Regions from separate parts of the Lysinibacillus sp. FSL M8-0216 genome, predicted to be linked through region 1. Evidence: a T-box and tRNA genes for the amino acid it is inferred to sense, from the RefSeq annotation. Region 1 holds a T-box; the other regions hold tRNA genes.
What was found. The T-box of region 1 lies ahead of MKX57_RS16915 (valine--tRNA ligase). A T-box ahead of a tRNA ligase gene usually reads a tRNA of that ligase, here a tRNA-Val.
Positions count from the first base shown of each region.

Region 1 (5,637 bases):
AATTGCTGAAACTGCAGCAAAAGGCTCTTCCTTTGGTGCACCAAGCTATACAGAAAATCGTTTAGCTCAATTAGTGTTAGATCGTCTTCCAGGCATGGAAATGATTCGCTTCGTTTCTTCGGGAACAGAAGCTACTATGTCTGCATTACGTGTAGCACGCGGTGTTACAGGTCGTGATAAGATTTTAAAATTTGAAGGCTCTTATCATGGCCATGGTGATTCATTATTAATTAAAGCAGGATCTGGAGTTGCTACATTGGGTCTTCCTGATAGCCCTGGCGTACCTGCAGATATCGCTCGTAATACGTTAACTGTAGCCTATAATGATTTAGAAGGCGCTAAAGCTGTTTTCGAAAAATTTGGAGCAGAGTTAGCAGCAGTTATTGTAGAGCCAGTTGCAGGGAATATGGGTGTTGTACCACCACAATCAGGTTTCTTAGAGGGCTTACGCGAATTAACAACTTCACATGGTGCGTTATTAATCTTTGATGAGGTTATGACGGGCTTCCGTGTTGATTATGGTTGTGCACAAGGTTACTTCGGAGTTACACCTGATATTACGACGTTAGGGAAAGTAATTGGCGGAGGCCTTCCAGTGGGTGCGTTTGCTGGTACTAAAAAAATTATGGAGCAAGTAGCACCAGCTGGACCAATTTATCAAGCAGGTACACTTTCAGGGAATCCATTAGCTATGACAGCGGGCTATGAAACGCTATCACGTTTAGATCACAGTACTTATGAATACTTTAAACAACTAGGCGATCAGCTAGAGGCTGGTTTCCGTGAAGCGGCGACGAAGTACAAAATTCCTCACACTGTTAATCGTGCAGGTTCTATGATTGGCTTCTTCTTTACGAATGAAGAGGTCATTGATTTTGCAACTGCTAAATCATCGGATTTAGCCTTATTTGCTGAATACTTCCGTTTGATGGCTGAGGAAGGAATTTTCCTACCACCGTCTCAGTTTGAAGGGTTGTTTATCTCTACTGCACATACAGAGGAGCATATCGCAAAAACGGTTGATGCCTTCCATAAAGTATTTGCACAATTAGCTAAGTAATTGATAGGGCATGCTAGAAAAAAATCTAGCATGCCCTTTTGTATACATAAGTTAGAAGTCATTGTAGTACTTGAGCAATAAAAGAACAAAAGAGAAAATATAGCATATATTAACTAGTAAGGACAATCATCTATACTGGATGAAGGACCTGCTTTTGTCAAAATTATATCTTTCAGCATAGCCAAAATGTGGACGATATCGTTTATAATATAGCTATTCATAAAAGAAAGTAGTGAATTGATATGGCAACAGGCACACATACGGTCGAAGTACCCGTAGGAATTGAACATGTATGGGATTTCGTCAGTGATATGGAGAAATGGGCAAAGCTAGTCCCAGGTTATAACGCACATGAAATGATTGATGACAAACATTCAACATGGACTTTTAAAGGAAATGTGGGAGTTCTGAAAAAAACAGTTGAAGTAGAAATTATTATTTTAGAGTGGGTATCCCCGTCCAAAGTGACATTTGAACTTAAAGGTCTTTCGGATAATTTCACAGGAAATGGCTATTTCCTTGCAGAAAGCATGGATGCTGAAAACACAAAAATGACAGGCTTCTTAGAGGTTATTGCTGGTGGATTAGCTGGTCCTGTTTTAAACCCAATTTTCAAACCGATTGTACCAAAGGCAACGCAAATGTTAACAGATCGTGTAGCAAATAAAATCAAATTAGTACATGTTTAATGGATGTAAGTACATTCATAAAAATGGCATGCTAGAAGTAATGTTCTAGCATGCCATTTTTATATGAATTTCTTCTTTTTTTATACGGTTGAATAGGAAGCTTTCTAGCATACTATCCCCTCATAAGTCATATGATGCAAAGGGAGGGATTATTATCGAACACAAAACTTGGAATATGAGTGAAACATTTTGTTTTCCTGGGTACGGCTGCCCAACAGAAATAGCAGCTGTGCAAATTAAGCCACAGTGGCAGGCAATGCAGTTAGAGGATTCACTTCGACTAGTAGGCATCTATCATATCACCGCACATGTACGCTTCGATTTTCAAAATATGCAAGCTTTTACAGGCGATGAAGAATTAATTTCAATTGATGCCCTAGATGTCCAAGGAGATACAGGTTATTTTGAGTATGCTGTGCCATTACATGTCGATTTACCAAAGGAATCAAACCTTAAGGATATAATGGTCAAAGATATTCGCCCAAGCTTGACGAATCAGAAATGTCAGCTTGAATGGACAGTCACAAGCATCTTTAACGAATACGAGCCAGTTGTTGAAAATGACCATGTATTAGAAGATCAGTCCTTTACTGCCAGTGCCTATGAACATGAAGAGATACTTACTGTGCCAGAAGAAAGCATGCAAGTGAAAAAACAAACTACCGCAGTAGTAGCAGCTTCACACCAAGTGAAGACTCCAACAGTTGACCAAAAAACAAGTTTGAGAGAATCCTCAAGTCATATTGTTGTACGTGAGTCCAGCACTTGGCATGAAGTGCCTTCCATGATTTGGGATCTAACTGAAGAATATACACCGCTTAAAGTTCGTGTATCAAATGATGTCTTTCAAAAGTAAATAGCTGAGAAGTAGCAAGAGTAATAAGAAAATTAAATCACCGGATGTTGGAACAATAATGACACGGATAAATTGAAAACCACAAATCGGCACGATAATCGTTCTACAGTAAAAACGAACTTGCCTTATCCAAGGTGGTAAAAGCCAGGGGTTATACTTGCGTCGACGCATTTGAATATTCACTTCCTTTTCTATTTACTTTACTCTTATTAAAAGATGACTAAATCACTTGAAAAATTACACGTTTCTGCGGTACAATAAGGAAAATCAAATACAGATGCTATGATAGGGAAGAGTAAATTATGTTACATTTTCAGAGAGGAAACGGTAGCTGAGAAGTTTCTATTTGTACTTAATTGAAGGTAGCCCTTGAGCAGCTTTAGTGAACTAACAGTAGTTAAAGCCGGTTAAACACCGTTACCGAATTAAGAGCCAGTAGATAAGGCTGAGAAATGTATTCGATGATCATTTCCTTAACCGCTGCTGGAATTAAAGGTGGTACCGCGAACTAAAACTCCTTCGTCCTTTTAGACGAGAGGAGTTTTTTTTATTTGGTGAAGTGATTGCTTTATCAATAGTCTTCAAATATTAGGAGGAGTCAATATGACAGAAAACATTTCAATGCCAACTAAATATGACCCACAGTCCATTGAAGCCGGTCGCTACGAATGGTGGTTGCAAGGGAAATTTTTTGAGGCACAGCCAGAAAGTGGGAAAGAACCTTATTCAATCGTTATTCCACCACCGAACGTAACAGGTAAATTGCACCTTGGTCATGCATGGGATACAACTTTACAAGATATCCTCATTCGTATGAAACGTATGCAAGGATATGATGCACTTTGGTTACCAGGTATGGACCATGCAGGTATTGCTACACAGGCAAAAGTAGAAGCAAAGCTACGTGAGGATAATATTACACGTTATGATTTAGGACGTGAAAAATTCCTCGAGAAAACATGGGAATGGAAAGAAGAATATGCTGGGCATATCCGTGATCAATGGGCAAAGCTTGGCCTTGGATTAGACTACACACGTGAGCGTTTCACACTTGATAAAGGTCTTTCGGAGGCAGTTAATACAGTTTTTGTTCAATTATATGAAAAAGGCCTAATCTATCGTGGTGAACGCATTATTAACTGGGATCCAGCTGCTAAAACAGCATTGTCTGATATCGAGGTTATTTACCAAGATGTGCAAGGTGCCTTCTATCATATGAAATATCCTTTAGCTGATGGCTCAGGATATGTAGAAGTTGCGACAACACGTCCTGAAACGATGCTTGGTGACTCTGGCGTAGCTGTTCACCCGAAAGATGAACGTTATCAGCATTTAATTGGTAAAACGGTTATTTTACCGATTGTAGGTCGCGAAATTCCGATTGTAGCAGATGACTATGTTGATATGGAATTTGGAACAGGGGTTGTAAAAATGACACCTGCCCATGATCCAAATGACTTTGAAGTTGGTAATCGTCACAATCTTGAGCGTATCCTCGTGATGAATGAAGATGGCACAATGAACGAACTTGCTGGCAAATACAACGGTATGGATCGTTTTGAATGTCGTAAGCAAATTGTTGCTGATTTACAAGAAGCGGGTGTGTTAATACGCATTGAAGAACATATGCATTCAGTAGGGCATTCTGAACGTTCTGGTGCTGTTGTAGAGCCATATCTTTCAGCACAATGGTTCGTTAAAATGCAACCACTTGCAGATTCTTCATTAGAGCTTCAAAAAGACCAAGAAGGTAAAGTGAACTTTGTTCCGGCTCGTTTTGAAAATACTTATTCTCGCTGGATGGAGAATATTCGTGATTGGTGTATTTCTCGCCAATTATGGTGGGGCCATCAAATCCCGGCTTGGTACCATAATGAAACAGGTGAAATTTACGTAGGAAAAGAAGCACCGGCTGATGCAGACAATTGGACACAAGATGAGGATGTACTAGATACATGGTTCTCTTCAGCGCTATGGCCGTTTTCTACAATGGGCTGGCCAGACGAGGCAAATGAAGAATATAAACGTTACTACCCAACAAATACACTCGTAACAGGCTATGATATTATTTTCTTCTGGGTATCTCGAATGATTTTCCAAGGTCTTGAATTTACAGAGCAACGTCCATTCAAAGATGTGTTAATTCATGGTTTAGTTCGTGATGGTGAAGGGCGTAAAATGAGTAAGTCACTTGGCAATGGTGTAGATCCAATGGATGTTATTGAGCAATACGGTGCAGACTCATTACGCTACTTCTTAGCAACAGGTTCATCACCTGGTCAAGATTTACGTTATACTACTGAGAAGGTAGAGGCTGTATGGAATTTCTCTAATAAGATTTGGAATGCATCCCGTTTTGCCCTTATGAATATGGATGGAATGACATATGATGAAATCGACTTAACAGGTGAAAAATCGGTTGCTGACAAATGGATTTTAACACGCTTAAATGAGACGATTGAACGTGTAACATCTTTGGCAGAGCGCTATGAATTTGGTGAAGTTGGTCGCGAACTTTATAATTTCATTTGGGATGATTTCTGTTCTTGGTATATTGAAATGGCAAAATTACCATTATACGGTGAGGATGAAACTGCTAAAAAGACAACTCGTTCTATTTTAGCGTACGTACTCGATCAAACGATGCGTCTATTGCATCCATTTATGCCATTCATTACAGAGGAAATCTGGCAACACTTACCTCATGATGGTGAATCGATTACAGTGGCTGCATGGCCAACAGTACGCACGGATCTTCATTTTGCTGACGAAGCAGATAATATGAAGCTCCTAATGGATATTATACGTTCAGTACGTAATATTCGTGCGGAAGTAAACACGCCAATGAGCAAAAAAGTACCGTTATTTATCTCTGCGAAAGATGCTGCAACAGTGGCAGTACTTGAAGCGAATAAAGCCTATTTAGAGAAATTCTGTAACCCAGATACGTTAACAATTGGTGAAGGCTTAGAGGCACCTGGTCAATCGATGACAGCAGTTATTACAGGTGCTCAAGTTTTCCTACCGCTTGT
Region 1 is NZ_CP152007.1:3,431,945-3,437,581, reverse strand. Features, by position in the region: gene hemL (glutamate-1-semialdehyde 2,1-aminomutase) at 1-1,060, shown strand, start outside; gene MKX57_RS16925 (SRPBCC family protein) at 1,303-1,749, shown strand; gene MKX57_RS16920 (hypothetical protein) at 1,925-2,605, shown strand; T-box leader at 2,879-3,135, shown strand; gene MKX57_RS16915 (valine--tRNA ligase) at 3,209-5,637, shown strand, end outside.

Region 2 (5,637 bases), 660 kb from region 1:
AAACATCTAAGTACCTGGAGGAAGAGAAAGAAAAATCGATTCCCTGAGTAGCGGCGAGCGAAACGGGAAGAGCCCAAACCAAGAGGCTTGCCTCTTGGGGTTGTAGGACACTCAATACGGAGTTACAAAAGAGCGAGTTAGATGAAGCGACTTGGAAAGGTCCGCCAGAGCAGGTAAAAGCCCTGTAGTCGAAAGTTCGTTCCCTCCTGAGTGGATCCTGAGTACGGCGGAACACGTGAAATTCCGTCGGAATCCGGGAGGACCATCTCCCAAGGCTAAATACTACCTAGTGACCGATAGTGAACCAGTACCGTGAGGGAAAGGTGAAAAGCACCCCGGAAGGGGAGTGAAAGAGATCCTGAAACCGTGTGCCTACAAGTAGTTAGAGCCCGTTAATGGGTGATAGCGTGCCTTTTGTAGAATGAACCGGCGAGTTACGATTACGTGCGAGGTTAAGCTTTAGAAGGCGGAGCCGCAGCGAAAGCGAGTCTGAATAGGGCGAAATAGTACGTGGTCGTAGACCCGAAACCAGGTGATCTACCCATGTCCAGGGTGAAGGTAAGGTAACACTTACTGGAGGCCCGAACCCACGCACGTTGAAAAGTGCGGGGATGAGGTGTGGGTAGCGGAGAAATTCCAATCGAACTTGGAGATAGCTGGTTCTCTCCGAAATAGCTTTAGGGCTAGCCTCGTGATGAGAATACTGGAGGTAGAGCACTGTTTGGACTAGGGGGCCATCCCGGTTTACCGAATTCAGACAAACTCCGAATGCCAGATATTTATACACGGGAGTCAGACTGCGAGTGATAAGATCCGTAGTCAAAAGGGAAACAGCCCAGACCACCAGCTAAGGTCCCAAAGTAATCGTTAAGTGGAAAAGGATGTGGCGTTGCACAGACAACCAGGATGTTGGCTTAGAAGCAGCCATCATTTAAAGAGTGCGTAATAGCTCACTGGTCGAGTGACGCTGCGCCGAAAATGTATCGGGGCTAAACGATTCACCGAAGCTGTGGATTGACATCTACGATGTCAGTGGTAGGAGAGCGTTCTAAGTGCGTTGAAGTCAGACCGGAAGGACTGGTGGAGCGCTTAGAAGTGAGAATGCCGGTATGAGTAGCGAAAGACGGGTGAGAATCCCGTCCACCGTATGACTAAGGTTTCCTGAGGAAGGCTCGTCCGCTCAGGGTTAGTCGGGACCTAAGCCGAGGCCGATAGGCGTAGGCGATGGACAACAGGTTGATATTCCTGTACCACCTCCTCACCGTTTGAGAAATGGGGGGACGCAGTAGGATAGGGTAAGCGCGCTGTTGGTTATGCGCGTCCAAGCAGTAAGGCGTGTGTGTAGGCAAATCCGCACACTGTAACGTTGAGCTGTGATGGCGAGTCCGTATGGACGAAGTTCCTGATTTCACACTGCCAAGAAAAGCCTCTATCGAGGTGAGAGGTGCCCGTACCGCAAACCGACACAGGTAGTCGAGGAGAGAATCCTAAGGTGTGCGAGAGAACTCTCGTTAAGGAACTCGGCAAAATGACCCCGTAACTTCGGGAGAAGGGGTGCTCTTGAGCGTGCAAGCGCATGAGAGCCGCAGTGAATAGGCCCAGGCGACTGTTTAGCAAAAACACAGGTCTCTGCAAAACCGTAAGGTGACGTATAGGGGCTGACGCCTGCCCGGTGCTGGAAGGTTAAGAGGAGTGGTTAGCGCAAGCGAAGCTGCGAATTGAAGCCCCAGTAAACGGCGGCCGTAACTATAACGGTCCTAAGGTAGCGAAATTCCTTGTCGGGTAAGTTCCGACCCGCACGAAAGGCGTAACGATCTGGGCACTGTCTCAACGAGAGACTCGGTGAAATTATAGTACCTGTGAAGATGCAGGTTACCCGCGACAGGACGGAAAGACCCCGTGGAGCTTTACTGTAGCCTGATATTGAATTTTGGTACAACTTGTACAGGATAGGTAGGAGCCAGAGATCTCGGAGCGCCAGCTTCGAAGGAGGCGTCGGTGGGATACTACCCTGGTTGTATTGAAATTCTAACCCATGCCCCTTAGCGGGGCAGGAGACAGTGTCAGGCGGACAGTTTGACTGGGGCGGTCGCCTCCTAAAAGGTAACGGAGGCGCCCAAAGGTTCCCTCAGAATGGTTGGAAATCATTCGTAGAGTGTAAAGGCACAAGGGAGCTTGACTGCGAGACCTACAAGTCGAGCAGGGTCGAAAGACGGGCTTAGTGATCCGGTGGTTCCGCATGGAAGGGCCATCGCTCAACGGATAAAAGCTACCCCGGGGATAACAGGCTTATCTCCCCCAAGAGTCCACATCGACGGGGAGGTTTGGCACCTCGATGTCGGCTCATCGCATCCTGGGGCTGTAGTCGGTCCCAAGGGTTGGGCTGTTCGCCCATTAAAGCGGTACGCGAGCTGGGTTCAGAACGTCGTGAGACAGTTCGGTCCCTATCCGTCGTGGGCGTAGGAAATTTGAGAGGAGCTGTCCTTAGTACGAGAGGACCGGGATGGACACACCGCTGGTGTACCAGTTGTCTTGCCAAAGGCATCGCTGGGTAGCTATGTGTGGACGGGATAAGTGCTGAAAGCATCTAAGCATGAAGCCCCCCTCAAGATGAGATTTCCCATTACGCAAGTAAGTAAGATCCCTCAAAGACGATGAGGTAGATAGGTTCGAGGTGGAAGTGTGGTGACACATGGAGCTGACGAATACTAATCGATCGAGGACTTAACCAAAAAAGTTTGAAACCTTCAATGAACCGTTTATCCAGTTTTGAAAGAATAAAATTATTATATTATACTTGTAATTTCGATAAAATATGTTATAATAAGTATTGTCTTTCAAATAGTCTAGTGATGATGGCAAAGAGGTCACACCCGTTCCCATACCGAACACGGAAGTTAAGCTCTTTAGCGCCGATGGTAGTTGGGGGCTTCCCCCTGTGAGAGTAGGACGTCGCTAGGCTGTATACTAAAATTATTCCGAAGTAGCTCAGTTGGTAGTAGCACCTGACTGTTAATCAGGTTGTCGCAGGTTCGAGTCCTGCCTTCGGAGCCATTCTTGGAGAGTTGTCCGAGTGGCCGAAGGAGCACGATTGGAAATCGTGTAGGCGGTTAACACTGTCTCAAGGGTTCAAATCCCTTACTCTCCGCCAGCACTTTTAATTATTCCAAACGAAGGCCCCTTGGTCAAGTGGTTAAGACACCGCCCTTTCACGGCGGTAACACGGGTTCGAATCCCGTAGGGGTCACCATTCATTTTTATACCCAGATGGAGGATTAGCTCAGCTGGGAGAGCATCTGCCTTACAAGCAGAGGGTCGGCGGTTCGAGCCCGTCATCCTCCACCATTTTTAAAAACAACATATATCATTATCGCGGGGTGGAGCAGTGGTAGCTCGTCGGGCTCATAACCCGAAGGTCGTTGGTTCAAATCCAGCCCCCGCAACCAAATGGTCCCGTGGTGTAGCGGTTAACATGCCTGCCTGTCACGCAGGAGATCGCCGGTTCGATCCCGGTCGGGACCGCCATTTTTATAGTATATGGGTCAGTAGCTCAGTTGGTAGAGCATTAGATTGAAGCTCTAAGTGTCGGCGGTTCGATTCCGTCCTGACCCATCATTTTTTTGCCGGTGTAGCTCAGTTGGTAGAGCAACTGACTTGTAATCAGTAGGTCGTGGGTTCGACTCCTATCGCCGGCACCATTTATTCCCGGAGGGGTAGCGAAGTGGCTAAACGCGGCGGACTGTAAATCCGCTCCTTAGGGTTCGGCGGTTCGAATCCGTCCCCCTCCACCAGTTTTTATCAAATAGGGGCATAGTTTAACGGTAGAATAGAGGTCTCCAAAACCTTTGATGTGGGTTCGATTCCTACTGCCCCTGCCAATTAAATTTTATGGCGGTTGTGGCGAAGTGGTTAACGCACCTGATTGTGGTTCAGGCATTCGTGGGTTCGATTCCCATCAGTCGCCCCATTTAACTTTAAAATAAAACAAAATAATATTAATAATGGCGGTTGTGGCGAAGTGGTTAACGCACCTGATTGTGGTTCAGGCATTCGTGGGTTCGATTCCCATCAGTCGCCCCATTTTTATATATAATTATCTTTTGGGGTATAGCCAAGCGGTAAGGCAACGGATTTTGATTCCGTCATGCCCTGGTTCGAATCCAGGTACCCCAGCCATTTATTGCGGAAGTAGTTCAGTGGTAGAACACCACCTTGCCAAGGTGGGGGTCGCGAGTTCGAACCTCGTCTTCCGCTCCAAGTATGATGGCGGCATAGCCAAGTGGTAAGGCACAGGTCTGCAACACCTTTATCACCGGTTCAAATCCGGTTGCCGCCTCCATATTTTTACTGCTAATCGGTTTATCCGATTTTTTTTATCTCCATTATGCCGGTGTGGCGGAATTGGCAGACGCGCACGACTCAAAATCGTGTTCCTTTGGAGTGTCGGTTCGACCCCGACCACCGGTATCTAAAAAGTGAAAGAATCCTTGATAACTCAAGGGTTCTTTTTTTATGTTGAAAATTTGTAGAAAAACTGTATACATTAAGATTGAATATTCTTCCATGAAAAGGGGGGCTAACGAATGAGCTATGTTATTCAAGCTACAGAAAAGAATAGAGGTATTGGAAGCGAGTATGAAACTAAAGCTTTATTATACTTGATGAATTTTAGAACAGATAGTAATGATATTAGTTACTATATAACTTCAATGATTTGACTGGTTCGTGTAATCAGGTAAGTAAACTATGGGATAATGTTCGTTGACGAGATTTCTTTAGAATCACTGTTATTTTATAAAGAGCAATTATTTAATGCAGAAGATGCTGAGAGTAAAGTACAAGAACTAGATGAACAAATACGAGAATTAGAATCAATTATTACTATGTTTGAAATTGCAAAGGACAAAGGTATTTCAACTAAAAAAGAAGTTATCTCTAATGTTTTATTCTCCATGAATGAAAAATATAAAAGTATTGATCCAAATGGAACTTTATTTTTTGATAGTCTGTTTACTAAAAAAACAGAAACATACTCCGTAATCAAATAATATTTACTACTACTCTAAAAACCGAAGAAATAGGAAAGTATGATAAAGAAGAATTTAAGTTTGTAAATCATATTGACTATTCTACACATATTCCTAGTAGCATTTTAAATGAGGGATATCTGGATTACTTTAAAATATTGTTAAAAGAATTTATTCATGATTTTAATTAGTGAAGTTTGAAAGGCACATTAAGTGCCTTTCAATAATTCTACCTGTTCACCCCTACCTGTAGAAATTTGTTTGAGGCTGGTTGGGACTTAGATCTCGTATAACAAGCGAAGCTATAATACTACTTGGAGGTATTAGGGGTACTGGTGAATACGTTTAGAACCAAAAAAATAGTAATACAAACCATAGCTTTGGTTTGTATTACTAATGTTAGTATGCTTCACCTTTTGAAATTATTGAACGCGAGCAAATCCAAATCCTGAAGCGTAGTCATCACCTATAGCAGCTCCATAACCACCTTTAATATCTACTGATTTTGCTCTCGCTTGTAAGTTAGAACGTAGTTGCGTGTTAGACAATGACGGATTTTCAGCCCAAATTTTTGCTGCTAAACCAGAGACATGAGGGGTAGCCATTGATG
Region 2 is NZ_CP152007.1:4,093,137-4,098,773, reverse strand. Features, by position in the region: rRNA gene MKX57_RS20430 (23S ribosomal RNA) at 1-2,732, shown strand, start outside; rRNA gene rrf (5S ribosomal RNA) at 2,846-2,961, shown strand; tRNA gene MKX57_RS20420 (tRNA-Asn) at 2,978-3,054, shown strand; tRNA gene MKX57_RS20415 (tRNA-Ser) at 3,060-3,151, shown strand; tRNA gene MKX57_RS20410 (tRNA-Glu) at 3,176-3,250, shown strand; tRNA gene MKX57_RS20405 (tRNA-Val) at 3,270-3,345, shown strand; tRNA gene MKX57_RS20400 (tRNA-Met) at 3,372-3,446, shown strand; tRNA gene MKX57_RS20395 (tRNA-Asp) at 3,450-3,525, shown strand; tRNA gene MKX57_RS20390 (tRNA-Phe) at 3,540-3,612, shown strand; tRNA gene MKX57_RS20385 (tRNA-Thr) at 3,623-3,698, shown strand; tRNA gene MKX57_RS20380 (tRNA-Tyr) at 3,708-3,791, shown strand; tRNA gene MKX57_RS20375 (tRNA-Trp) at 3,805-3,878, shown strand; tRNA gene MKX57_RS20370 (tRNA-His) at 3,892-3,967, shown strand; tRNA gene MKX57_RS20365 (tRNA-His) at 4,005-4,080, shown strand; tRNA gene MKX57_RS20360 (tRNA-Gln) at 4,102-4,176, shown strand; tRNA gene MKX57_RS20355 (tRNA-Gly) at 4,183-4,257, shown strand; tRNA gene MKX57_RS20350 (tRNA-Cys) at 4,266-4,339, shown strand; tRNA gene MKX57_RS20345 (tRNA-Leu) at 4,387-4,467, shown strand; gene MKX57_RS20340 (hypothetical protein) at 4,584-4,718, shown strand; gene MKX57_RS20335 (hypothetical protein) at 4,755-5,048, shown strand; gene MKX57_RS20330 (S8 family peptidase) at 5,450-5,637, opposite strand, start outside.
Region 2: it encodes a tRNA-Val, which carries the amino acid that the T-box ahead of MKX57_RS16915 (valine--tRNA ligase) is inferred to sense. The anticodon was not compared.

Region 3 (5,637 bases), 370 kb from region 1:
TGTCTTTACATCCATAGTTATACCTTCTTTACAGTTGTCTTGACACTTATCTTTACATAAAATAAAAAAGAAAACAAGACCTGTTGAACGAGAGAGGAAGAATACGATGATCTACATGGATTACGCAGCAACAACACCAATGACGAAGAAGGCGCTTGAAGCATATGTAGAGGTGGCACAGCGTTATTATGGAAATAGCTCAAGTCTCCATGATTTAGGGGGACAAGCGTATTATTTTATCCAGCAATCAAGAGAAATTATAGCCAATGAACTTGGTGTCAATAGTGATGGCGTTATCTTTACTGGAAGCGGAACGGAAGGAAACATTATGGCCATTTTGTCATTAGCATTTGCCTCTAAAAAAGGAAAACATATTATTTCATCACAAGCTGAACATACGTCTGTACATGCAGCTTTGAATACATTGGAGAAAATGGGTTTTGAGGTGACAAAATTACCGTTGCAAAAGGATGGTTGTATTGACTCAGAACAACTACTACTCGCTATTCGAAAAGATACAGCATTAATTTCCATTCAACATGTAAATTCAGAAATTGGTTCTATTCAACCTGTGGAAAAAATAATTGAAGCGGCAAAAGAAGCCGCTGTTTACTGTCATATTGATTGTGTACAATCCTTTGGGAAATTAACTATACCAAGAGGAGGAGACGCTATGACAATTTCAGCACATAAAATAGGAGGACCTAAGGGCTGCGGCGCTGTTTATATAAACCCTGCAATTCGTGTTCCAGCACTGACACCAGGCGTAACTCATGAAAGAGGATTAAGAGGGGGAACTTTAGATACACCTGCCATTGTTTCCTTTGCGGCAGCGGTTGAAAATAATAGTTATGAAAGACAGCATTACGAGGAATTAAGAAGATATTTTAAAAGTCGTCTACCAAAAACAGTTCGACTAATAGAGTGTAAGCAGCAATTGCCAAATATTTGTGGTGTCATGATGAGTAAAGTGGAGGGGCAATATGTATTATTAAAATTAAACGAGGCAGGGATCAGTATATCAACGGGAAGTGCGTGTGATATTCATAGCGAATCTGGAACAAAAGCCATTTTATCTATGAATTATTCAATGGAAACGGCACGGCAATTCTTTAGAATATCTTTCGGAGATTCAACAACATTTAAAGAAATTGATAGATTGACTATGGAACTTGCTACTATTTAGTAGCAAGTTTTAAGCAAGATCATAAGCTGAAAATATATAGATGAAAAATAATTGTTTTCTTTTGAAACAACTATTGATATAATATTTTGCAGGGCAATATTTTCTCTTTCTTAACAAAAATATCTTTTAAAAGTAATAATTTCTTTTTTTTATAAAAAAGTATTGCACAATATGAGAAAACGTTATACAATAATTCTTGTCTTGAAGGACAGGTAAACAACTTCAAAACAAGATACATAATAAAGTAGTCTAGTGATGATGGCAAAGAGGTCACACCCGTTCCCATACCGAACACGGAAGTTAAGCTCTTTAGCGCCGATGGTAGTTGGGGGCTTCCCCCTGTGAGAGTAGGACGTCGCTAGGCATAATACCCAGGAGGATTAGCTCAGCTGGGAGAGCATCTGCCTTACAAGCAGAGGGTCGGCGGTTCGAGCCCGTCATCCTCCATCATTTGCCGGTTTAGCTCAGCAGGTAGAGCAACTGACTTGTAATCAGTAGGTCGTGGGTTCGATTCCTATAGCCGGCACCATTTCAGACGAGCCATTAGCTCAGTTGGTAGAGCATCTGACTTTTAATCAGAGGGTCGAAGGTTCGAGTCCTTCATGGCTCACCATTTATAAGTACCAACCATATTAAGCGGGTGTGGCGGAATTGGCAGACGCACTAGACTTAGGATCTAGCGCCGCAAGGCGTGGGGGTTCGACTCCCTTCACCCGCACCATTTTTCAATATGCCAGATAAAAAAACTTATGCACATGCGGAAGTAGTTCAGTGGTAGAACACCACCTTGCCAAGGTGGGGGTCGCGAGTTCGAACCTCGTCTTCCGCTCCAAATGTGCCGGGGTGGCGGAACTGGCAGACGCACAGGACTTAAAATCCTGCGGTAGGTGACTACCGTACCGGTTCGATTCCGGTCCTCGGCACCATTTTATATGCGCCCGTAGCTCAATTGGATAGAGCGTCTGACTACGGATCAGAAGGTTATGGGTTCGACTCCTGTCGGGCGCGCCATAAGAACAACGGGAAGTAGCTCAGCTTGGTAGAGCACTTGGTTTGGGACCAAGGGGTCGCAGGTTCGAATCCTGTCTTCCCGACCATTTCCAAAAAATATTATGGGGCCTTAGCTCAGCTGGGAGAGCGCCTGCCTTGCACGCAGGAGGTCAGCGGTTCGATCCCGCTAGGCTCCACCATAGTAATTAACCAGTATAAAGATCCTGGCGGCGTAGCTCAGCTGGCTAGAGCGTACGGTTCATACCCGTAAGGTCGGGGGTTCGATCCCCTCTGCCGCCATCTTAAGGACCTTTAGCTCAGTTGGTTAGAGCAGACGGCTCATAACCGTCCGGTCGCAGGTTCGAGTCCTGCAAGGTCCATCATTTATATATTATTACGGAGGTATACCCAAGTCTGGCTGAAGGGATCGGTCTTGAAAACCGACAGGCGGGTAACACCGCGCGGGGGTTCGAATCCCTCTACCTCCTCCAGTTTTATTCATAAATGGTGCTTTAAAAACTCGAAAAGACAATAAGATTATCGCGGGGTGGAGCAGTGGTAGCTCGTCGGGCTCATAACCCGAAGGTCGTTGGTTCAAATCCGGCCCCCGCAACCAAATGGTCCCGTGGTGTAGCGGTTAACATGCCTGCCTGTCACGCAGGAGATCGCCGGTTCGATCCCGGTCGGGACCGCCATTTTTTTATAGACATGAGAAGCAAAAAGTGAGCAAGCTTAGCATGGACGAAATGGGTCAGTAGCTCAGTTGGTAGAGCATTAGATTGAAGCTCTAAGTGTCGGCGGTTCGATTCCGTCCTGACCCACCATTTATGCGGGTGTAGTTTAATGGTAAAACCTCAGCCTTCCAAGCTGATGTCGTGAGTTCGATTCTCATCACCCGCTCCAAGGGCCTATAGCTCAGCTGGTTAGAGCGCACGCCTGATAAGCGTGAGGTCGATGGTTCGAGTCCATTTAGGCCCATTATTTATTCCGAAGTAGCTCAGTTGGTAGTAGCACCTGACTGTTAATCAGGTTGTCGCAGGTTCGAGTCCTGCCTTCGGAGCCATTTTTTTGTGTGGGGAAGTACTCAAGAGGCTGAAGAGGCGCCCCTGCTAAGGGTGTAGGTCGGGTAACCGGCGCGAGGGTTCAAATCCCTCCTTCTCCGCCATTGGCCCGTTGGTCAAGTGGTTAAGACACCGCCCTTTCACGGCGGTAACACGGGTTCGAATCCCGTACGGGTCATACTAAGTGCAGTAGATGAATTTACATCTACTGCACTTTTTTTATGAACGGAAAAGAACAGGTAACAAGAAAGCCTTCGCCAGATAATCAATCGGCGAAGGCTTGTTGTTTTTTGAAGACTTACGTAATATTTCGTCCTTTACCATAAGGAATACATAAAGGTGTTCCAAAGATTGGATCTGATGTCATTTGACATTCAAGATCAAATACATGGCTAACTAATTCTGTCGTCATGATCTCTTCAGGCTTACCTTGGCGATAAACTCCTCGATCACGTACAGTAATGATATGATCGGCATAACGACAAGCGAGGTTTATATCATGTAAGACCATAATAATTGTTCGCTTTTGCTGTTGATTTAATTCAAATAATAAATCTAACACTTCTATTTGATGAGTTAGATCTAAATAGGTTGTAGGCTCATCTAAAAGAATAATATCTGTATCTTGAGCAAGTGTCATAGCAATCCATGCACGTTGACGTTGCCCACCTGATAGCTCATCCACTGGTCTATCTCGTAATTGCTCCGTACCTGTTGCTTTTAAGGCATTCATCACAATTTCCTCGTCCTTCTCCGTCCATTGCTGGCGCCAACTTTGATAAGGAAATCGTCCTTGTTTAACGAGCTGTAGAACCGTTAAGCCTTCTGGTGCTACTGGTGATTGAGGAAGTATAGAAAGGTTTTTAGCTACTTGCTTTGTAGATAGTTTAAAAATATCTTCGCCATCTAATAACACAGATCCCTTTTTGGGCTTTAATAATCGAGCAATAGAGCGTAAAAGTGTAGATTTGCCACAGCCGTTCGCTCCAATTAAGACAGTAATTTCATTCAAAGGGATAGATAAATTGAGATCTTCGATAATATTGGAATCACCATAACTTAATGTTAGGGATTTAGTTAATAAGGATTCAGTCATGATGTATGAACTCCTTTATTTATTAGGATTTCTAAATAATAAATAGATAAAATAAGGAGCACCGATGGCAGCAGTAAAGACACCAGCTGGCACTTCTAAAGGGCTAAACGCAGTACGACCGATAATATCCGCAACCATTACGAGCAATGCTCCAATGGCTGCGGATGTTGGCACAAGTACTCCGAATGATGAACCAACGATACGACGTGCGATATGAGGGGCCATCAACCCTACAAATCCAATTGCCCCCGCAAAGGAAATGGCACTTGCTACTAAGCAGCAACATAACAGAATTAAATATAGACGAGTTTTTTGAACGGATTGTCCTAATCCTGCCGCTGTATCATCACCTAATTCTTGTACATTTAACTGACGTGTAGTAAAGAACGTGACAAGTAGGAGTACTAGTATTAAGGGCACAACGATTTGAACTTGATCCCAGTCTGCGCTTTTGACGCTCCCAGTAATCCACTTATTTGCTTCACTTGCTTGATAGATAGGACCAATAATCATTAGCATGGTCGTAATGGCTTGCATCAATGCGGATACACTAATACCGATTAAAACAAGACGATTTGGCGTAACACCATCTTTCCATGCAAATAGGTAAACCAAACACCCAACTACAGTAGCACCAATAAAACCTGCTAATGGCATCCATTCTATACTGACTGTTAAAGAGTGATTAGAATCACTGAAAATGGCTAAGAAACCAACAACAGCTGCACCGCCCCCAGCAGATATTCCAATAATATCAGGAGAGGCCAGTGGATTTTTAATGATTCCTTGTAAAACAGCACCTGCTACAGCTAGCGCCATACCAGTAAACATAGCCATAAAAATTCGGGGCATTCGAAAATCAATAATGATCAACTGATCAAAATCAGAGCCTTGGCCGAAGAGAGTTTGTACAACTTTAATAGGACTAATAAAAGAATCACCGAATGATGCGCTAAGAAAGAAAACCGCTAGTGTTAGAAAGCTAATCACCAGTAATTTTTTCATAGCTTGTACATCTAATAAAAATGATATTTTTTTCTGAAATAAACGGACTGTTCGTATGTTTTTCATTATTTTTTTCCACCTTTTCGCGCAAGGTAAATAAAGAATGGCGCGCCAATCATTGCGGTCATGACTCCGACTGGTACTTCTTGTGGCATGATGATATATCGGGCTGCGACATCCGCTAACAATAATAAAATGCCTCCAAGTAAGGCAGCCATCGGAATAAGCCATCGATGATCTGTGCCGACAAACTTACGCGCAAAATGGGGAACTACAATGCCAATAAAACCGATGGGGCC
Region 3 is NZ_CP152007.1:3,800,387-3,806,023, reverse strand. Features, by position in the region: gene nadB (L-aspartate oxidase) at 1-15, opposite strand, end outside; gene MKX57_RS18850 (IscS subfamily cysteine desulfurase) at 116-1,186, shown strand; rRNA gene rrf (5S ribosomal RNA) at 1,435-1,550, shown strand; tRNA gene MKX57_RS18840 (tRNA-Val) at 1,561-1,633, shown strand; tRNA gene MKX57_RS18835 (tRNA-Thr) at 1,640-1,715, shown strand; tRNA gene MKX57_RS18830 (tRNA-Lys) at 1,724-1,799, shown strand; tRNA gene MKX57_RS18825 (tRNA-Leu) at 1,823-1,907, shown strand; tRNA gene MKX57_RS18820 (tRNA-Gly) at 1,944-2,018, shown strand; tRNA gene MKX57_RS18815 (tRNA-Leu) at 2,024-2,112, shown strand; tRNA gene MKX57_RS18810 (tRNA-Arg) at 2,121-2,197, shown strand; tRNA gene MKX57_RS18805 (tRNA-Pro) at 2,207-2,283, shown strand; tRNA gene MKX57_RS18800 (tRNA-Ala) at 2,301-2,376, shown strand; tRNA gene MKX57_RS18795 (tRNA-Met) at 2,403-2,476, shown strand; tRNA gene MKX57_RS18790 (tRNA-Ile) at 2,483-2,556, shown strand; tRNA gene MKX57_RS18785 (tRNA-Ser) at 2,575-2,667, shown strand; tRNA gene MKX57_RS18780 (tRNA-Met) at 2,718-2,792, shown strand; tRNA gene MKX57_RS18775 (tRNA-Asp) at 2,796-2,871, shown strand; tRNA gene MKX57_RS18770 (tRNA-Phe) at 2,925-3,000, shown strand; tRNA gene MKX57_RS18765 (tRNA-Gly) at 3,006-3,079, shown strand; tRNA gene MKX57_RS18760 (tRNA-Ile) at 3,081-3,154, shown strand; tRNA gene MKX57_RS18755 (tRNA-Asn) at 3,163-3,239, shown strand; tRNA gene MKX57_RS18750 (tRNA-Ser) at 3,251-3,341, shown strand; tRNA gene MKX57_RS18745 (tRNA-Glu) at 3,344-3,415, shown strand; gene MKX57_RS18740 (ABC transporter ATP-binding protein) at 3,536-4,333, opposite strand; gene MKX57_RS18735 (iron ABC transporter permease) at 4,349-5,404, opposite strand; gene MKX57_RS18730 (iron ABC transporter permease) at 5,404-5,637, opposite strand, start outside.
Region 3: it encodes a tRNA-Val, which carries the amino acid that the T-box ahead of MKX57_RS16915 (valine--tRNA ligase) is inferred to sense. The anticodon was not compared.

Region 4 (5,637 bases), 1.6 Mb from region 1:
GGTTTAGCAGGTGGAGCTTCATTCGCATTAGCAATGATGTTCTTTACACTTCGCACACGTACAGCATTTGAAGCCGCTGATCTATCAGGGTTTGCACAATCATTGGGCTATTTATTCGCTGCCATTGGGCCGATTCTTTTCGGATACCTCCATGATTTATTTGGTGGTTGGAATATTGCCGGCTGGCTCTTTGTTGTTGTTGCTATGACACTCTTCTTATGTTCCATGCGAGCCTCTAAAGATGAATATGTCCATTAAATTTAAGCAGTTGGGGAAGTGATCTGACCCCATCTGCTTTTTGTCTATATCCATTTCTTTTTTTGATGTTTTAGTAAGGCTAGCAGTTCCTCAAGTTCCTCTGTTGTGCTCTTGGTATGTGCCTTAATAGCAGTAAAAACAGGGATTGCCTCTTGAAGGAGTAAAAAACTAAAATAATAATAGCCTAAAAAAGCTTCTGGTTCATAGCCTCTAGGTGTATCTTCCTCCCATTCCAGCTCATCATCCTCTTCATTTTCCACCCATAAATATTTCGTATCCAAAAGCTCTTGCATCGTTGAAACGTTATGTGTTGAATCTTGATAATCCTCAGTTATTGCATGAGCCACAGCTAAATAAAGCTCTATTTCTGCTAAGGAGACTTCCTTCACATTTTTACTTGAAAGCTTTTTTAAAAGAATAAGCAAAACCCATGGCGTCACCTGCCAAAGTGTTCCTTGATGTTCGATTAGTTCAGTCAGCTCTTGATATTGTTCCTGTTCAATTAGGCGAGGAATGTCTGTTCCTCTGCCATAAGGTGTCGTCAATTGTTGCCAAGGGATATTCGAAATATTTTGGTTCAACATCTTGAATTGCCTCTCTCCTAAAAAGGTACTTAGGAGCTGTTCGTTTATGAACAACTCCTTTAAAGTTAATAACATGGTTTCTGATAAAAATAATTGGGCGTATGGTAGGTATTTACATAAGGCTTATGGAATATATGAGTGGTCGCAGGGGAAAGTGGTGGGATTAACCATGTCCAGTTACCCGTAACTTCTCGCCCTGCTGATTCCTCAGCTTCCTCAAATAATTTAAACTGCTGAGCAGCAGTATGATGATCTACAATGCTCACACCATTCTCTTTAAAAGAATGAAGGACAGCTATATTGAGCTCCACTAATGCTCGGTCACGCCAAAGAGAAGCTTGTTTGGTTGTATCCAGATTAAATATATCCGCAATAGCTGGGAGCATATTATAACGCTCATGATCGGCTAAATTGCGTGCCCCAATTTCAGTCCCCATATACCAGCCATTAAATGGAGCTGCTTGAAAATCAATGCCAGCCATTTGAAAACGCATACTCGAAATAATAGGAACAGCATACCATTTCAATTCTAATTTCTCTACAGCTTCCGATTCCGGATGACGTATTGGAACCTCTAAAATATACTCGGTAGGAATCGTAAATAGTTGGGGAGCATGTCCATCTACCTGTATGACAAGTGGTAATACATCAAACGGCGTACGCTCGCCTTTCCAGCCCATCGATTCACATACTTTTGTAAAAATGATGGAATGTGCATCTCCAATAATGCCTTCTTCTGTTTCGTAGCCTGCATAACGAATTAGCTGATGATTCCAAATCCGTACTCTGTCAGTTGCAAACACTGTTATAGTTGGACGAATTTTCCCATGATTAGTGGCATACTCAATATGCTCTAGTAACTTTTGAAAAATGCCCTGTTCATCTAAAACTTCTCGTGCATCTACTACATGCAATGATTGCCAAAACAACCGTCCAATACATTTATTGCTATTACGCCATGCAACTCGTGCGCCAAAAACTAGCTCCTCTGTTGTAGGCTTATATTCCCCTGCACTTTTAATCTGTTGTAATCTATTTTCTAACCAAAGTTTGGATTCATTTTGTTCCAGCTGGTATTGATTTAAAAAACATTGTATCTCCTGTATATTCATATCGATTCCTCCACTTATCCTCATATTAGAGGAACGAGGCAATAAGCACCATGAAAATAGCTAGTGAAAAAACATACATATTGCATATATGAAATAGTTTGTTCAAATTTACTATAAAGCATCGTTCCAAGTAGTAATTGAATTATAGTACTCCTTTAAACGAGCCTATAAAAAGAGAGGGATTATGAGCATTTGGTAGAAGGAAATGTTTAGACCTAACATTAAAAAGCTACAAAACCTTGTCAAAGGATTTATAGCTTTGATACCTGTTTATGCAAAGATAAAAAAAGCATGTAGCACACAACTGTGCTACATGCTTGATGACCCGTACGGGATTCGAACCCGTGTTACCGCCGTGAAAGGGCGGTGTCTTAACCACTTGACCAACGGGCCGTGGCTCCGAAGGCAGGACTCGAACCTGCGACAACCTGATTAACAGTCAGGTGCTACTACCAACTGAGCTACTTCGGAATAATGATGGGCCTAAATGGACTCGAACCATCGACCTCACGCTTATCAGGCGTGCGCTCTAACCAGCTGAGCTATAGGCCCATTTTGGAGCGGGTGATGAGAATCGAACTCACGACATCAGCTTGGAAGGCTGAGGTTTTACCATTAAACTACACCCGCAAATAATGGTGGGTCAGGACGGAATCGAACCGCCGACACTTAGAGCTTCAATCTAATGCTCTACCAACTGAGCTACTGACCCGAAATGGAGGAGGTAGAGGGATTCGAACCCCCGCGCGGTGTTACCCGCCTGTCGGTTTTCAAGACCGATCCCTTCAGCCAGACTTGGGTATACCTCCAAAAATATTAAAATGGTGGAGCCTAGCGGGATCGAACCGCTGACCTCCTGCGTGCAAGGCAGGCGCTCTCCCAGCTGAGCTAAGGCCCCATTTATAGATGATCGGAATGACAGGATTCGAACCTACGACCCCTTGGTCCCAAACCAAGTGCTCTACCAAGCTGAGCTACATTCCGAAAACATGAATAAATTGGCGCGCCCGACAGGAGTCGAACCCATAACCTTCTGATCCGTAGTCAGACGCTCTATCCAATTGAGCTACGGGCGCAAAATTAATAAAAAATGATGAGCCATGAAGGACTCGAACCTTCGACCCTCTGATTAAAAGTCAGATGCTCTACCAACTGAGCTAATGGCTCGTAAAATAAAAAATGGCTGGGGTACTAGGATTCGAACCTAGGCATGACGGAATCAAAATCCGTTGCCTTACCGCTTGGCTATACCCCAATTTTAAAATGGGGCGACTGATGGGAATCGAACCCACGAATGTCGGAACCACAATCCGATGCGTTAACCACTTCGCCACAACCGCCACTATATAATAACAGCCATATATGAACGAGTACCTCAATACCTGGCAGGGGCAGTAGGAATCGAACCCACACCAAAGGTTTTGGAGACCTCTATTCTACCGTTGAACTATGCCCCTAAAATGGTGGAGGGGGACGGATTCGAACCGCCGAACCCTAAGGAGCGGATTTACAGTCCGCCGCGTTTAGCCACTTCGCTACCCCTCCAAGGGAATAATGGTGCCGGCGATAGGAGTCGAACCCACGACCTACTGATTACAAGTCAGTTGCTCTACCAACTGAGCTACACCGGCAATAAAAAAATAACGGTCCCGACCGGGATCGAACCGGCGATCTCCTGCGTGACAGGCAGGCATGTTAACCGCTACACCACGGGACCAAAATGGTGGAGGATGACGGGCTCGAACCGCCGACCCCCTGCTTGTAAGGCAGGTGCTCTCCCAACTGAGCTAATCCTCCATAAAAAATAAGCGAAGCGACGTCCTACTCTCACAGGGGGAAGCCCCCAACTACCATCGGCGCTAAAGAGCTTAACTTCCGTGTTCGGTATGGGAACGGGTGTGACCTCTTTGCCATCATCACTTCACTTATTCAATTGAAAGCTTATTCTTTCAAAACTGGATAAACGGTTCATTGAAGGTTTCAAACTTTTTTGGTTAAGTCCTCGATCGATTAGTATTCGTCAGCTCCATGTGTCACCACACTTCCACCTCGAACCTATCTACCTCATCGTCTTTGAGGGATCTTACTTACTTGCGTAATGGGAAATCTCATCTTGAGGGGGGCTTCATGCTTAGATGCTTTCAGCACTTATCCCGTCCACACATAGCTACCCAGCGATGCCTTTGGCAAGACAACTGGTACACCAGCGGTGTGTCCATCCCGGTCCTCTCGTACTAAGGACAGCTCCTCTCAAATTTCCTACGCCCACGACGGATAGGGACCGAACTGTCTCACGACGTTCTGAACCCAGCTCGCGTACCGCTTTAATGGGCGAACAGCCCAACCCTTGGGACCGACTACAGCCCCAGGATGCGATGAGCCGACATCGAGGTGCCAAACCTCCCCGTCGATGTGGACTCTTGGGGGAGATAAGCCTGTTATCCCCGGGGTAGCTTTTATCCGTTGAGCGATGGCCCTTCCATGCGGAACCACCGGATCACTAAGCCCGTCTTTCGACCCTGCTCGACTTGTAGGTCTCGCAGTCAAGCTCCCTTGTGCCTTTACACTCTACGAATGATTTCCAACCATTCTGAGGGAACCTTTGGGCGCCTCCGTTACCTTTTAGGAGGCGACCGCCCCAGTCAAACTGTCCGCCTGACACTGTCTCCTGCCCCGCTAAGGGGCATGGGTTAGAATTTCAATACAACCAGGGTAGTATCCCACCGACGCCTCCTTCGAAGCTGGCGCTCCGAGATCTCTGGCTCCTACCTATCCTGTACAAGTTGTACCAAAATTCAATATCAGGCTACAGTAAAGCTCCACGGGGTCTTTCCGTCCTGTCGCGGGTAACCTGCATCTTCACAGGTACTATAATTTCACCGAGTCTCTCGTTGAGACAGTGCCCAGATCGTTACGCCTTTCGTGCGGGTCGGAACTTACCCGACAAGGAATTTCGCTACCTTAGGACCGTTATAGTTACGGCCGCCGTTTACTGGGGCTTCAATTCGCAGCTTCGCTTGCGCTAACCACTCCTCTTAACCTTCCAGCACCGGGCAGGCGTCAGCCCCTATACGTCACCTTACGGTTTTGCAGAGACCTGTGTTTTTGCTAAACAGTCGCCTGGGCCTATTCACTGCGGCTCTCATGCGCTTGCACGCTCAAGAGCACCCCTTCTCCCGAAGTTACGGGGTCATTTTGCCGAGTTCCTTAACGAGAGTTCTCTCGCACACCTTAGGATTCTCTCCTCGACTACCTGTGTCGGTTTGCGGTACGGGCACCTCTCACCTCGATAGAGGCTTTTCTTGGCAGTGTGAAATCAGGAACTTCGTCCATACGGACTCGCCATCACAGCTCAACGTTACAGTGTGCGGATTTGCCTACACACACGCCTTACTGCTTGGACGCGCATAACCAACAGCGCGCTTACCCTATCCTACTGCGTCCCCCCATTTCTCAAACGGTGAGGAGGTGGTACAGGAATATCAACCTGTTGTCCATCGCCTACGCCTATCGGCCTCGGCTTAGGTCCCGACTAACCCTGAGCGGACGAGCCTTCCTCAGGAAACCTTAGTCATACGGTGGACGGGATTCTCACCCGTCTTTCGCTACTCATACCGGCATTCTCACTTCTAAGCGCTCCACCAGTCCTTCCGGTCTGACTTCAACGCACTTAGAACGCTCTC
Region 4 is NZ_CP152007.1:259,226-264,862, reverse strand. Features, by position in the region: gene MKX57_RS01290 (MFS transporter) at 1-258, shown strand, start outside; gene MKX57_RS01285 (hypothetical protein) at 303-842, opposite strand; gene MKX57_RS01280 (nitric oxide synthase oxygenase) at 908-1,954, opposite strand; tRNA gene MKX57_RS01275 (tRNA-Glu) at 2,276-2,347, opposite strand; tRNA gene MKX57_RS01270 (tRNA-Asn) at 2,349-2,425, opposite strand; tRNA gene MKX57_RS01265 (tRNA-Ile) at 2,433-2,506, opposite strand; tRNA gene MKX57_RS01260 (tRNA-Gly) at 2,511-2,584, opposite strand; tRNA gene MKX57_RS01255 (tRNA-Phe) at 2,591-2,666, opposite strand; tRNA gene MKX57_RS01250 (tRNA-Ser) at 2,671-2,763, opposite strand; tRNA gene MKX57_RS01245 (tRNA-Ala) at 2,777-2,852, opposite strand; tRNA gene MKX57_RS01240 (tRNA-Pro) at 2,865-2,938, opposite strand; tRNA gene MKX57_RS01235 (tRNA-Arg) at 2,954-3,030, opposite strand; tRNA gene MKX57_RS01230 (tRNA-Lys) at 3,049-3,121, opposite strand; tRNA gene MKX57_RS01225 (tRNA-Gln) at 3,135-3,209, opposite strand; tRNA gene MKX57_RS01220 (tRNA-His) at 3,219-3,294, opposite strand; tRNA gene MKX57_RS01215 (tRNA-Trp) at 3,338-3,411, opposite strand; tRNA gene MKX57_RS01210 (tRNA-Tyr) at 3,416-3,499, opposite strand; tRNA gene MKX57_RS01205 (tRNA-Thr) at 3,510-3,585, opposite strand; tRNA gene MKX57_RS01200 (tRNA-Asp) at 3,599-3,671, opposite strand; tRNA gene MKX57_RS01195 (tRNA-Val) at 3,676-3,751, opposite strand; rRNA gene rrf (5S ribosomal RNA) at 3,763-3,878, opposite strand; rRNA gene MKX57_RS01185 (23S ribosomal RNA) at 3,945-5,637, opposite strand, start outside.
Region 4: it encodes a tRNA-Val, which carries the amino acid that the T-box ahead of MKX57_RS16915 (valine--tRNA ligase) is inferred to sense. The anticodon was not compared.